DNA from 2 places in the Streptomyces sp. NPDC048461 genome. Region 2 is predicted to be linked to the other one. Evidence: predicted binding sites of a transcription regulator. Region 2 holds the regulator's gene; the other holds the start of a gene.
What was found. The regulator HrcA, encoded in region 2, represses chaperone genes, less so after heat shock. The targets are predictions, from matches to a motif close to TTNGCACTCNGNNNNNCNGAGTGCNAA.
Positions count from the first base shown of each region.

Region 1: a site for HrcA is predicted at 3,142-3,168, ahead of groL (chaperonin GroEL). Genes of this name have one in related genera too.

Region 1 is NZ_JBVJGW010000004.1:108,484-113,866, reverse strand. Features, by position in the region: gene ACZ6S8_RS08695 (phosphoribosylanthranilate isomerase) at 1-558, opposite strand, end outside; gene ACZ6S8_RS08690 (hypothetical protein) at 665-799, shown strand; gene ACZ6S8_RS08685 (GNAT family N-acetyltransferase) at 861-1,286, shown strand; gene groL (chaperonin GroEL) at 1,390-3,012, opposite strand; gene ACZ6S8_RS08675 (cold-shock protein) at 3,390-3,599, opposite strand; gene ACZ6S8_RS08670 (MoaD/ThiS family protein) at 3,997-4,275, opposite strand; gene thrC (threonine synthase) at 4,310-5,383, opposite strand, start outside.
Region 2 is NZ_JBVJGW010000012.1:226,497-231,879, reverse strand. Features, by position in the region: gene hemW (radical SAM family heme chaperone HemW) at 1-139, shown strand, start outside; gene ACZ6S8_RS22435 (DUF3097 domain-containing protein) at 226-1,026, opposite strand; gene ACZ6S8_RS22430 (MBL fold metallo-hydrolase) at 1,055-1,780, opposite strand; gene hrcA (heat-inducible transcriptional repressor HrcA) at 1,940-2,956, shown strand; gene dnaJ (molecular chaperone DnaJ) at 2,957-4,096, shown strand; gene ACZ6S8_RS22415 (nitronate monooxygenase) at 4,243-5,334, shown strand; gene ACZ6S8_RS22410 (16S rRNA (uracil(1498)-N(3))-methyltransferase) at 5,331-5,383, shown strand, end outside.

The DNA.
Region 1 (5,383 bases), on a different contig from region 2:
TCCGCGCTCCTCCTCGACCCCGCTGGACACGTCCACGCCCCACGCGCCCGTGGTCTCCAGGGCCTCCCGGACGTTGCCGGGCGTCAGCCCGCCCGCCAGGAGCCAGCGGCCCTCCGGCGCCGTGAACTCCTCGGAACCCCAGTTCCAGGGCTTGCCGGAGCCCGGGTCCGGCGCGTCGATCAGCAGCAGGTCCTCGCCGTACTCGCCGCACCGCCGGACGTGCTCCGCGGTGGCCCGCAGCAGGGTCCGGCCCGCCGCCCGCAGCGCCGCGAAGTCCTCGGGGCCCTCCTCGCCGTGCAGCTGGACGGCCCGTACGCCGCTCTCCTCGGTGAACCGGGCGACCTCCGCCACCGGCTGCCCCCGGAACACCCCGACGGTGAGCACCCCCGGCGGCACCTCCGCCGCGAGGGCGCGCGCGGTCGCGGCGTCGACCGTACGCGGGCTGCCCGGGGCGAACACGAACCCGACGGCCCCCGCCCCCGCGGCCACGGCCGCCTCGACGTCGCGCGCGTTCTTGAGGCCGCAGATCTTGACGAAGGGTGCGCTGCTCTCGCTCATCCCCCGAGTCAACCAAACCCGCCCGCCCCCCGGCACTCCGTCCCGAGGACCGGGCACGGCCCGCGCCCCGGCGCTGGCCTGATCGAGACACGGGCCCCGGCCCGACATGCAGGGCTCGGAGATCACCTGCTTCTCGGATCCCTCTCCGCACGGCTACCGCTCCCGCACCACGGTGTCCTTCGGCGAGCCCCTGCCCGTACCGGAACCGTTCGGCTGCGTCATCGACTCGTCCGGGTTCTGACCGGCCCGGGGGCACCGGAAACCGTTCGTGGCGGTGCCGGGGCGGACCGCAGAATGGGCCCATGGACGACAACGGGGCGGGGATCACCACCGGCGGCGCGGACGCCGGGCTCGACGCGCGGCTGAGCGAGGAGCTCGACGCCTTCAACCGGGCGGCGACGCCGGGACACGAACAGTCCGAGTTCACCGTCCGGGTCACGGACGCGGACGGCGCGCTCGTCGCCGGGCTCAGCGGCTGGAGCTGGGGCGACCGGGCGGGCATCGGCATGACGTGGGTGCGCGAGGACAGCCGGGGCGACGGCTGGGGCGGCAGGCTGCTGGCCGCCGCCGAGGACGAGGCCCGCCGGCGCGGCTGCGCGACCGTCCTCGTCTCGTCGTTCACCTTCCAGGCCCCGGCCTTCTACGCCCGCCACGGCTACGTGGAGACGGCCCGCGTCCCCGGCTTCCCGGGCGGCCACGAGGACGTGTACTTCCTCAAGCAGCTCTGAGCGGGCCGCGACGGTCCCGGCCCCGGCCGGGAAACGCCCGAGGGCGGCACCCCCCGCGGGGGGTGCCGCCCTCGTTCGAGAACAGCCGATCAGCCGGGGCCGATCAGAAGTCCATGTCACCACCCGGCATGCCGCCGCCCGCGGGGGCACCGGCCTTCTCGGGCTTGTCGGCGATGACGGCCTCGGTCGTCAGGAACAGCGCGGCGATCGACGCGGCGTTCTGCAGCGCGGAGCGCGTGACCTTCGCCGGGTCGATGATGCCCTCGGCGATGAGGTCGACGTACTCGCCGGTGGCCGCGTTCAGACCCCAGCCGGGGGTCAGGTTGCGGACCTTCTCCACGACGACGCCACCCTCGAGGCCGGCGTTGACGGCGATCTGCTTCAGCGGGGCCTCGAGGGCGAGCTTGACGGCGGCAGCGCCGGTCGCCTCGTCACCCGTGAGCTCCAGCTTCTCGAAGACCGCGGAGGCCTGCAGCAGGGCCACGCCGCCACCGGCGACGATGCCCTCCTCGACGGCCGCCTTCGCGTTGCGAACGGCGTCCTCGATGCGGTGCTTGCGCTCCTTGAGCTCGACCTCGGTCGCGGCGCCGGCCTTGATGACGGCCACGCCGCCGGCCAGCTTCGCGAGGCGCTCCTGGAGCTTCTCGCGGTCGTAGTCCGAGTCGGAGTTCTCGATCTCGGCGCGGATCTGGTTGACGCGACCGGCAACCTGGTCGCTGTCGCCGGCACCGTCGACGATGGTGGTCTCGTCCTTGGTGATGACGACCTTGCGGGCGCGGCCCAGCAGGTCGAGACCGGCGTTCTCCAGCTTGAGGCCGACCTCCTCGGAGATGACCGTGCCGCCCGTGAGGATGGCGATGTCACCGAGCATGGCCTTGCGGCGGTCGCCGAAGCCCGGGGCCTTGACGGCGACGGACTTGAAGGTGCCGCGGATCTTGTTGACGACCAGGGTCGACAGGGCCTCGCCCTCGACGTCCTCGGCGATGATCAGCAGCGGCTTGCCGGACTGCATGACCTTCTCCAGGAGCGGCAGCAGGTCCTTGACCGAGCCGATCTTGGAGTTGACGATCAGGATGTACGGGTCGTCGAGGGACGACTCCATGCGCTCCATGTCGGTGGCGAAGTACGCCGAGATGTAGCCCTTGTCGAAGCGCATGCCCTCGGTGAGCTCGAGCTCCAGACCGAAGGTCTGCGACTCCTCGACCGTGATGACGCCTTCCTTGCCGACCTTGTCCATCGCCTCGGCGATGAGCTCGCCGATCTGGGTGTCGGCGGCGGAGATGGAAGCCGTGGAGGCGATCTGCTCCTTGGTCTCGACGTCCTTGGCCTGGGCCAGCAGGGCGGCGGAGACGGCCTCGACGGCCTTCTCGATTCCACGCTTGAGGGCCATCGGGTTGGCGCCGGCGGCCACGTTGCGCAGACCCTCGCGGACGAGGGCCTGGGCCAGCACGGTGGCGGTGGTCGTACCGTCGCCGGCGACGTCGTCCGTCTTCTTGGCGACTTCCTTGACCAGCTCGGCGCCGATCTTCTCGTACGGGTCCTCGAGCTCGATCTCCTTGGCGATGGAGACACCGTCGTTGGTGATCGTGGGGGCGCCCCACTTCTTCTCAAGGACGACGTTGCGACCCTTGGGGCCAAGGGTGACCTTGACGGCGTCGGCGAGCTGGTTCATCCCACGCTCGAGACCGCGCCGGGCCTCCTCGTTGAACGCAATGATCTTGGCCATCTGAAGTGGTCCTCCCGGACAGCGGTGGATTGCTCCGGACCGCGCCCGCGCCCGCGACGGACGGCCTGCGCGACCGGCGGTTCCTTCCCGCCGGACGCTGCGGGCCTCACCGACCCGGTCCTCGTTTCAGTAGCACTCTCACTGGGAGAGTGCTAACGCCAATGATTAGCACTCGGCCCCCTCGAGTGCAAGCGGCTTCGGCCAACACCCCCGGAAGAGGCAGGCGCCGCACGGGCCGTGCGGGCCGGACGCACGAGGGGCCCACACCCCTTGTCCAGGATGTGGGCCCCTCGTAGTGCCTCGTACGTCACTGCCCGTCGTACGCCGGTACGACCGTGCACGCCGTACGCATGCGTCGGTGGTCGATCGCGTGGGGACTAGCCGGCGGCCGCGAGCTTGACCATGTCCGCCTGCGGCCCCTTCTGGCCCTGCGAGATCTCGAACTCGACCCGCTGACCCTCTTCAAGGGTGCGGTAACCGTCCATCTGGATGGCGCTGTAGTGGACGAACACATCCGCGCCACCGTCGACCGCGATGAAGCCGTAGCCCTTCTCCGCGTTGAACCACTTGACGGTGCCCTGAGCCATGCCTAACTCCCCTATTACTGGCCCTTGCGCAGGAACGCACTTCGCGATCCCGGGTCAGAACTTGCGTCGGAACGCGTCGACCGAGGCTGAATGTATCCGCGCCGATGCTGTCTGCAACAGGTCAATCCGACGAGAATTCCGGCCACCCGGAAAGATTGAAAAAGAGTGAAAATTTGGCATATTCCAGGGCAACTCGGGCCCGGCATCTCTCGCCAAAGCCCCATAGCGCACTTGCACATTGACTCGATGTCGACCCTCACGCGACCCGTTCATATGCGGCGGGCAAGAACAGCGGAGGGGACTTCCCCAACCCTACCGCGCCCAATCAAGCAGAATTGCCCCCTCCGCTTATTAGCGGAAGGGGCAATTTCGGTTTTAGCGTGTCACCGCACGGCGGTCAGCAGCCGCCCGCGACGGCCGGGATGATCGAGACGCCGGCGCCGTCCGGGGTGACGGCCTCCAGGCCGCCCTCGAAGCGCACGTCGTCGTCGTTCACGTAGACGTTCACGAAGCGGCGGAGCTTGCCCTGGTCGTCCAGGACGCGCGCGGCGATGCCCGGGTGGCTCTGCTCCAGCGAGTCGATGACCTCGGCCAGGTTCGCGCCCTCGGCGGAGACCTCGGCCTTGCCGCCGGTGTAGGTGCGCAGGATGGTGGGGATGCGGACGTTGACGCTCATGGCGCTACTGCCTTTCCGGTGTGCGAGGGGAGGGTCAGGCCAGGCCGGCGGCGCGGAAGGCGTCCAGGCTCGGGCGGATGGTGGCGGTCTGCCCGCTGTCCGCGGCCACCGCCTCCAGGGTCTTGAGGCCGTCGCCGGTGTTCAGGATGACGGTGGTCAGCGCCGGGTCGAGGTGTCCGGCCTCGATGAGCTTCTTCGTGACGCCGACGGTCACGCCGCCCGCGGTCTCGGCGAAGATGCCCTCGGTCTGCGCCAGGATCTTGATGGCCTCGACGACCTGCTCGTCGTTGACGTCGTCGACGAAGCCGCCGGTGCGCCGCGCGATGTCCAGGACGTACGGGCCGTCCGCCGGGTTGCCGATCGCCAGGGACTTGGCGATGGTGTTCGGCTTCTGCGGGCGGACCACGTCGTGACCGGCCTTGAAGGCGGTCGAGACCGGGGAGCAGCCCTCGGCCTGGGCGCCGAAGATCTTGTACGGCTTGTCCTCGACCAGGCCGAGCTTGATCAGCTCCTGGAGGCCCTTGTCGATCTTCGTGAGCTGCGATCCGGAGGCGATCGGGATGACCAGCTGGTCGGGCAGCTGCCAGCCGAGCTGCTCGCAGATCTCGTACGCGAGGGTCTTGGAGCCCTCTCCGTAGTACGGGCGCAGGTTGACGTTGACGAAGCCCCAGCCCTCGCCGAGCGGGTCGCCGATGAGCTCGGAGCAGAAGCGGTTGACGTCGTCGTAGTTGCCCTCGATGCCGACGAGGTCGCCGCCGTAGACCCCGGCCATGACGACCTTGCCCTGCTCCAGGTCGTGCGGGATGAACACGCAGGAGCGGAAGCCGGCGCGGGCGGCCGCGGCGCCGACGGCGCCGGCCAGGTTGCCGGTGGAGGAGCAGGAGAGCGTGGTGAAGCCGAAGGCGCGGGCCGCCTCCACGGCGATGGCCACGACGCGGTCCTTGAAGGAGTGCGTCGGGTTGCCGGAGTCGTCCTTGACGTACAGCTTGCCGGTGACGCCGAGCTCCTTGGCCAGGTTGGCCGCGTCCACGAGCTTGGTGAAGCCCGGGTTCAGGCTCGGCTTGGAGGCCACGTCGGCGGGGACGGGCAGCAGCGGCGCGTAGCGCCA
Region 2 (5,383 bases):
CCCTGCGGGCCTCGCGGCGGCCGGGAAGGCCCTCGCGGACGGACTCCTGGAGCCCGGCCCGTACGCGGCCGGGAGGGCCGTGCTGACCCTGCGGGGGCGGCTGCTGGCCGACGCGGTGGTCCGGGACCTGGTGGACTGAGGCCCGTCGGCCCGTCGGCCCGTCGGCCCGTCGGCCCGTCGGCCCGTCGGCGGGTCGCGCGAACCGGCGGCGCCGGCCGACCGGCCTCAGGGCGCCGTGACGAAGTCGATGAGCTCCTCGACGCGGCCCAGCAGGGTCGGCTCCAGGTCCTTGTACGAGGTCACCCGGGACAGGATGTGCTGCCAGGCGGCCCCCGTGTTCTCCGGCCAGCCCAGGGCCCGGCAGACGCCCGTCTTCCAGTCCTGCCCGCGCGGCACCACCGGCCACGCGGGGATGCCCAGCGCGGACGGCTTCACCGCCTGCCAGACGTCCACGTACGGGTGGCCCGCGATCAGCACGTCGGGGGAGGTCACCGCGGCCGCGATGCGGGACTCCTTCGACCCCGGCACCAGGTGGTCCACGAGAACGCCGAGCCGGGCGTCCGGCCCCGGACCGAACTCGGCCACGACGGCCTGGAGATCGTCGATCCCCTCCAGGTACTCCACCACCACGCCCTCGATCCGCAGGTCGTCGCCCCAGACCCGCTCCACCAGCTCCGCGTCGTGCCGGCCCTCGACGTAGATCCGGCCGGCCCGCGCCACGCGCGCCCGGGCCCCCGGAACGGCGATCGACCCCGAGGCCGTGCGGGACGGCGCCACCGGGCCCCGGGCCGGGCGGACCAGGGTGACCACCGCGCCGTCCAGCAGGAACGCGGCGGGCTCCATCGGGAACACCCGCCGCTTGCCGAACCGGTCCTCCAGGGTCACCGTGCCCGCCTCGCAGCCCACCACCGCGCCGCAGAAGTCCGTACCGGCGGCCTCGACCACCAGGTCGGGCTCCGCCGCCACCTCGGGCACGGCCTTGGGGCGCTTCCACTGCGGGGTCAGGTCGGGGGAGTACTCGCGCATCCGGCCGACACTAGGAGAGGCGCGGCGATCACGCCTCCGACACGCCGAAACGCGCGGCCAGTGTGGCGCGTTGCGCACGGACGAAGGCCGCGTCGACCACCGCTCCGTGACCCGGCACGTACAGGGCGTCGTCGCCGCCCAGGGCCAGCAGCCGGTCCAGGGCGTCCGGCCAGCGGGCCGGCAGCGCGTCGTCGCCCGCCTGCGGCTCGCCGGACTCCTCGACCAGGTCCCCGCAGAAGACCGCCTCCCGCTCGCCGGGGACGAACACCGCCAGGTCGTGCCCCGTGTGCCCCGGCCCCACGTTGGCCAGCAGCACCCGCACCCCGCCCAGCTCCAGCGTCCACTCGCCCGACACCGGGTGCCGGGGCAGCACCAGCAGCTCGACGGCCTCCGCCGCCTCCGGAGCGGCCAGCCCGTGCCGCACCGCGGACCGCCGCAGCGACTCCCGCCCGGCGTCCAGGAGGGAGTCCAGCCCGACGGCCGCGTACACCTCGGCCCCGGAGAAGGCGGCCGCGCCCAGCACGTGATCGAAATGCCCGTGCGTGAATGCGATATGGGTCACGCGGTGACCGGTCAGCCGCTCGGCCTCGGCACGGATCTCCGCGCCCTCGCGCAGGGACGAACCGGGGTCCACCAGGAGCACGGAATCGTCCCCCACCACCAGTCCCACGGTGCAGTCCCACACCGGAAGGCGCCGCCGTCCGGCCCGTCCGGTCAGCCGTTCCCAGCCCGCCTCTTCCCATCGCACGTCCATGCGGCGACGCTACCCTGACGGGCCGCCCTTGCCAGGGTCTCACCACCCGGCCGTACACTGAGCGGGGGATCTCTGGCACTCGAACGGCCGGAGTGCCAACGGAGAACCAACGGGACGCCGGTGGAACACGGCGACGGACCACAGCTGGAGGTGTGCGCGATGCTCAGTGAACGCAGGCTCGAAGTGCTGCGCGCCATCGTCCAGGACTACGTCGGGACCGAGGAGCCGGTCGGCTCCAAGGCGCTGACCGAGCGGCACCGGCTCGGCGTCTCGCCGGCCACCGTGCGCAACGACATGGCCGTGCTGGAGGACGAGGGCTACATCGCCCAGCCGCACACCAGCGCCGGCCGCATCCCCACCGACAAGGGCTACCGCCTCTTCGTCGACAAGCTGGCGGGGGTCAAACCCCTGTCGTCGCCCGAGCGGCGGGCCATCCAGAACTTCCTCGACGGCGCGGTGGACCTCGACGACGTCGTCGGCCGTACGGTGCGGCTGCTCGCGCAGCTCACCCGGCAGGTCGCCGTCGTCCAGTACCCCTCGCTGACGCGCTCCACCGTGCGCCACGTCGAGCTGCTGTCGCTGGCCCCGGCCCGGCTGATGCTCGTACTGATCACGGACACCGGGCGCGTCGAGCAGCGGCTCATCGACTGCCAGGCCCCCTTCGGGGAGGCCTCGCTCGCGGACCTGAGGGCCCGGCTCAACAGCCGGGTCGTCGGCCGCCGCTTCACCGATGTGCCCCCGCTCGTCCAGGACCTCCCCGAGTCCTTCGAGGCCGACGACCGTGCCACGGTGTCCACCGTGCTCGCGACGCTCCTCGAAACCCTGGTCGAGGAAGCCGAGGAACGGCTGATGATCGGCGGTACCGCCAATCTCACCCGCTTCGGACACGATTTTCCCCTGACGATCAGGCCGGTGCTCGAAGCGCTGGAGGAGCAGGTCGTGCTCCTCAAGCTGCTGGGCGAGGCCAGTGAGTCGGGAATGGCCGTACGGATCGGGCACGAGAACGCCTACGAGGGACTGAACTCCACGTCGGTCGTCTCGGTCGGTTACGGTTCGGGCGGCGAAGCAGTCGCCAAACTCGGCGTGGTCGGACCGACCCGCATGGACTACCCCGGAACGATGGGAGCGGTACGCGCAGTGGCACGTTACGTCGGACAGATCCTGGCGGAGTCGTAAGTGGCCACGGACTACTACGCCGTTCTCGGCGTGCGCCGCGACGCTTCCCAGGACGAGATCAAGAAGGCATTCCGGCGGCTTGCGCGCGAGCTGCACCCGGATGTGAACCCCGATCCCAAGACGCAAGAGCGTTTCAAGGAGATCAACGCGGCGTACGAGGTGCTCTCGGACCCGCAGAAGAAGCAGGTCTTCGACCTCGGCGGCGACCCGCTGTCCTCCTCGGGCGGTGGCGGCGGCGCGGGCGGATTCGGAGCGGGCGGCTTCGGCAACTTCTCCGACATCATGGACGCCTTCTTCGGCCAGGCCTCGCAGCGCGGACCGCGCTCGCGGACCCGCCGCGGCCAGGACGCCATGATCCGCCTGGACCTGGAACTGGACGAGGCGGCCTTCGGGACCACCAAGGACATCCAGGTCGACACGGCCGTGGTGTGCACGACCTGCTCCGGCGAGGGCGCCGCCCCCGGCACCTCGGCGCAGACGTGTGACATGTGCCGCGGCCGCGGTGAGGTCTCGCAGGTCACCCGGTCCTTCCTGGGCCAGGTCATGACCTCGCGCCCCTGCCCGCAGTGCCAGGGCTTCGGCACCGTCGTCCCGACCCCGTGCCCCGAGTGCGCGGGCGACGGCCGGGTCCGGTCCCGCCGCAGCCTCACGGTCAAGATCCCGGCGGGCGTCGAGAACGGCACCCGGATCCAGCTGTCGGGCGAGGGCGAGGTCGGCCCCGGCGGCGGCCCCGCCGGCGACCTGTACGTGGAGATCCACGAACTGCCGCACCAGACCTTCCAGCGCCGCGGGGACGACCTGCACTGCACGGTCACCATCCCGATGACGGCCGCCTCCCTGGGCACCAAGTGCCCGCTGGAGACGCTGGACGGCCTGGAGGAGATCGACATCCGGCCCGGAACCCAGTCCGGACAGGCGATCCCGCTGCACGGGCGCGGCGTCACGCACCTGCGCGGCGGCGGACGCGGTGACCTCATCGTGCACGTCGAGGTCACCACCCCGAACAAGCTGGACGCCCAGCAGGAGGAGCTGCTGCGCCAGCTCGCGAAGCTGCGCGGCGAGGAGCGGCCCACGGGCCAGTTCGCGCCGGGCCAGCAGGGCCTGTTCAGCCGCCTGAAGGACGCCTTCAACGGCCGCTGAGCGGCCCGCGGACACGCGTACGAGCCCGGCCGGGGGACACCCCCGGCCGGGCTCGCCGCATCGGGCCCGGCGGGGGCCGGATGCGGACCATGCCAGGCGAATGCCGTGATTCGGTGCGATGAGCGGGACATGGCACGATGCAGTCCATGTCCAGCGCACCGAACGGTCTCTCTCCGTACCCGATCGTGCAGGCTCCGATGGCGGGCGGCGCCTCGTGCCCGCCGCTCGCCGCAGCCGTGTGCGAGGCGGGCGGACTGGGCTTCCTGGCCGGCGGGTACAAGACCGCCGACGGCATGTACCAGGAGATCAAGCAGGTGCGCGCCCTCACCCGGCGCCCGTTCGGCGTCAACCTCTTCCTGCCGCAGACCGGCCACGTGGACCCGGCCGCCGTCGAGGCGTACCGCGGACAGCTGGCCGGCGAGGCGAACTGGTACGGCATCTCCCTCGCCGCCGACGACATCATGGGCACCTCCGACGACGGCTACGACGCCAAGCTCGCGATCCTCCTGGAGGATCCGGTGCCCGTCGTCTCCTTCACCTTCGGCCTCCCCTCCGGAGCGGCGCTCACCGCGCTGCGCCAGGCCGGTACGTACACCGTCGTCACCGTGACCTCCGTCGAGGAGGCCCGCGGCGCACAGGAGGTCGGCGCCGACGCGGTGTGCGTACAGGGCGTGGAGGCCGGCGGCCACCAGGGCATCCACCGGGACGACCCGCAGGCCGACGGCACCGCGGCCGTCGGACTGCTCGCGCTGGTGGCGCAGGTACGGGAAGCGGTGGCCCTGCCGATCATCGCGTCGGGCGGTCTGATGCGGGGCTCCCAGGTCGCGGCGCTGCTCGCGGCGGGCGCCGAGGCGGCGCAGCTCGGAACGGCCTTCCTCGCGTGCCCCGAGTCGGGGGCGCACCCGCTGCACAAGAAGGCGCTGACGGACCCGCTCTTCGTACGGACCGAACTCACCCGCGCCTTCTCCGGGCGGCCGGCGCGGGGGCTGGTCAACCGCTTCATGCGCGAGCACGGGCCGTACGCCCCGGCCGCGTACCCGCAGGTCCACCACCTGACGTCGGGGCTGCGCAAGGCGGCCGCCGCGGCCGGCGATCCGCAGGGCATGGCGCTGTGGGCCGGGCAGGGGCACCGGCTGGCGCGCACGCTGCCCGCAGGGGAGCTGGTGGAGGTGCTGGCGGCCGAACTCGCCGAGGCACAGAGCACGTTGAAGGCAATGCAGATGAGGAGTGCGTCATGACCGCCCCGGTGTTCGTGGTCGAAGAGGTGCCCGCGGGAGCGGAGTTCGT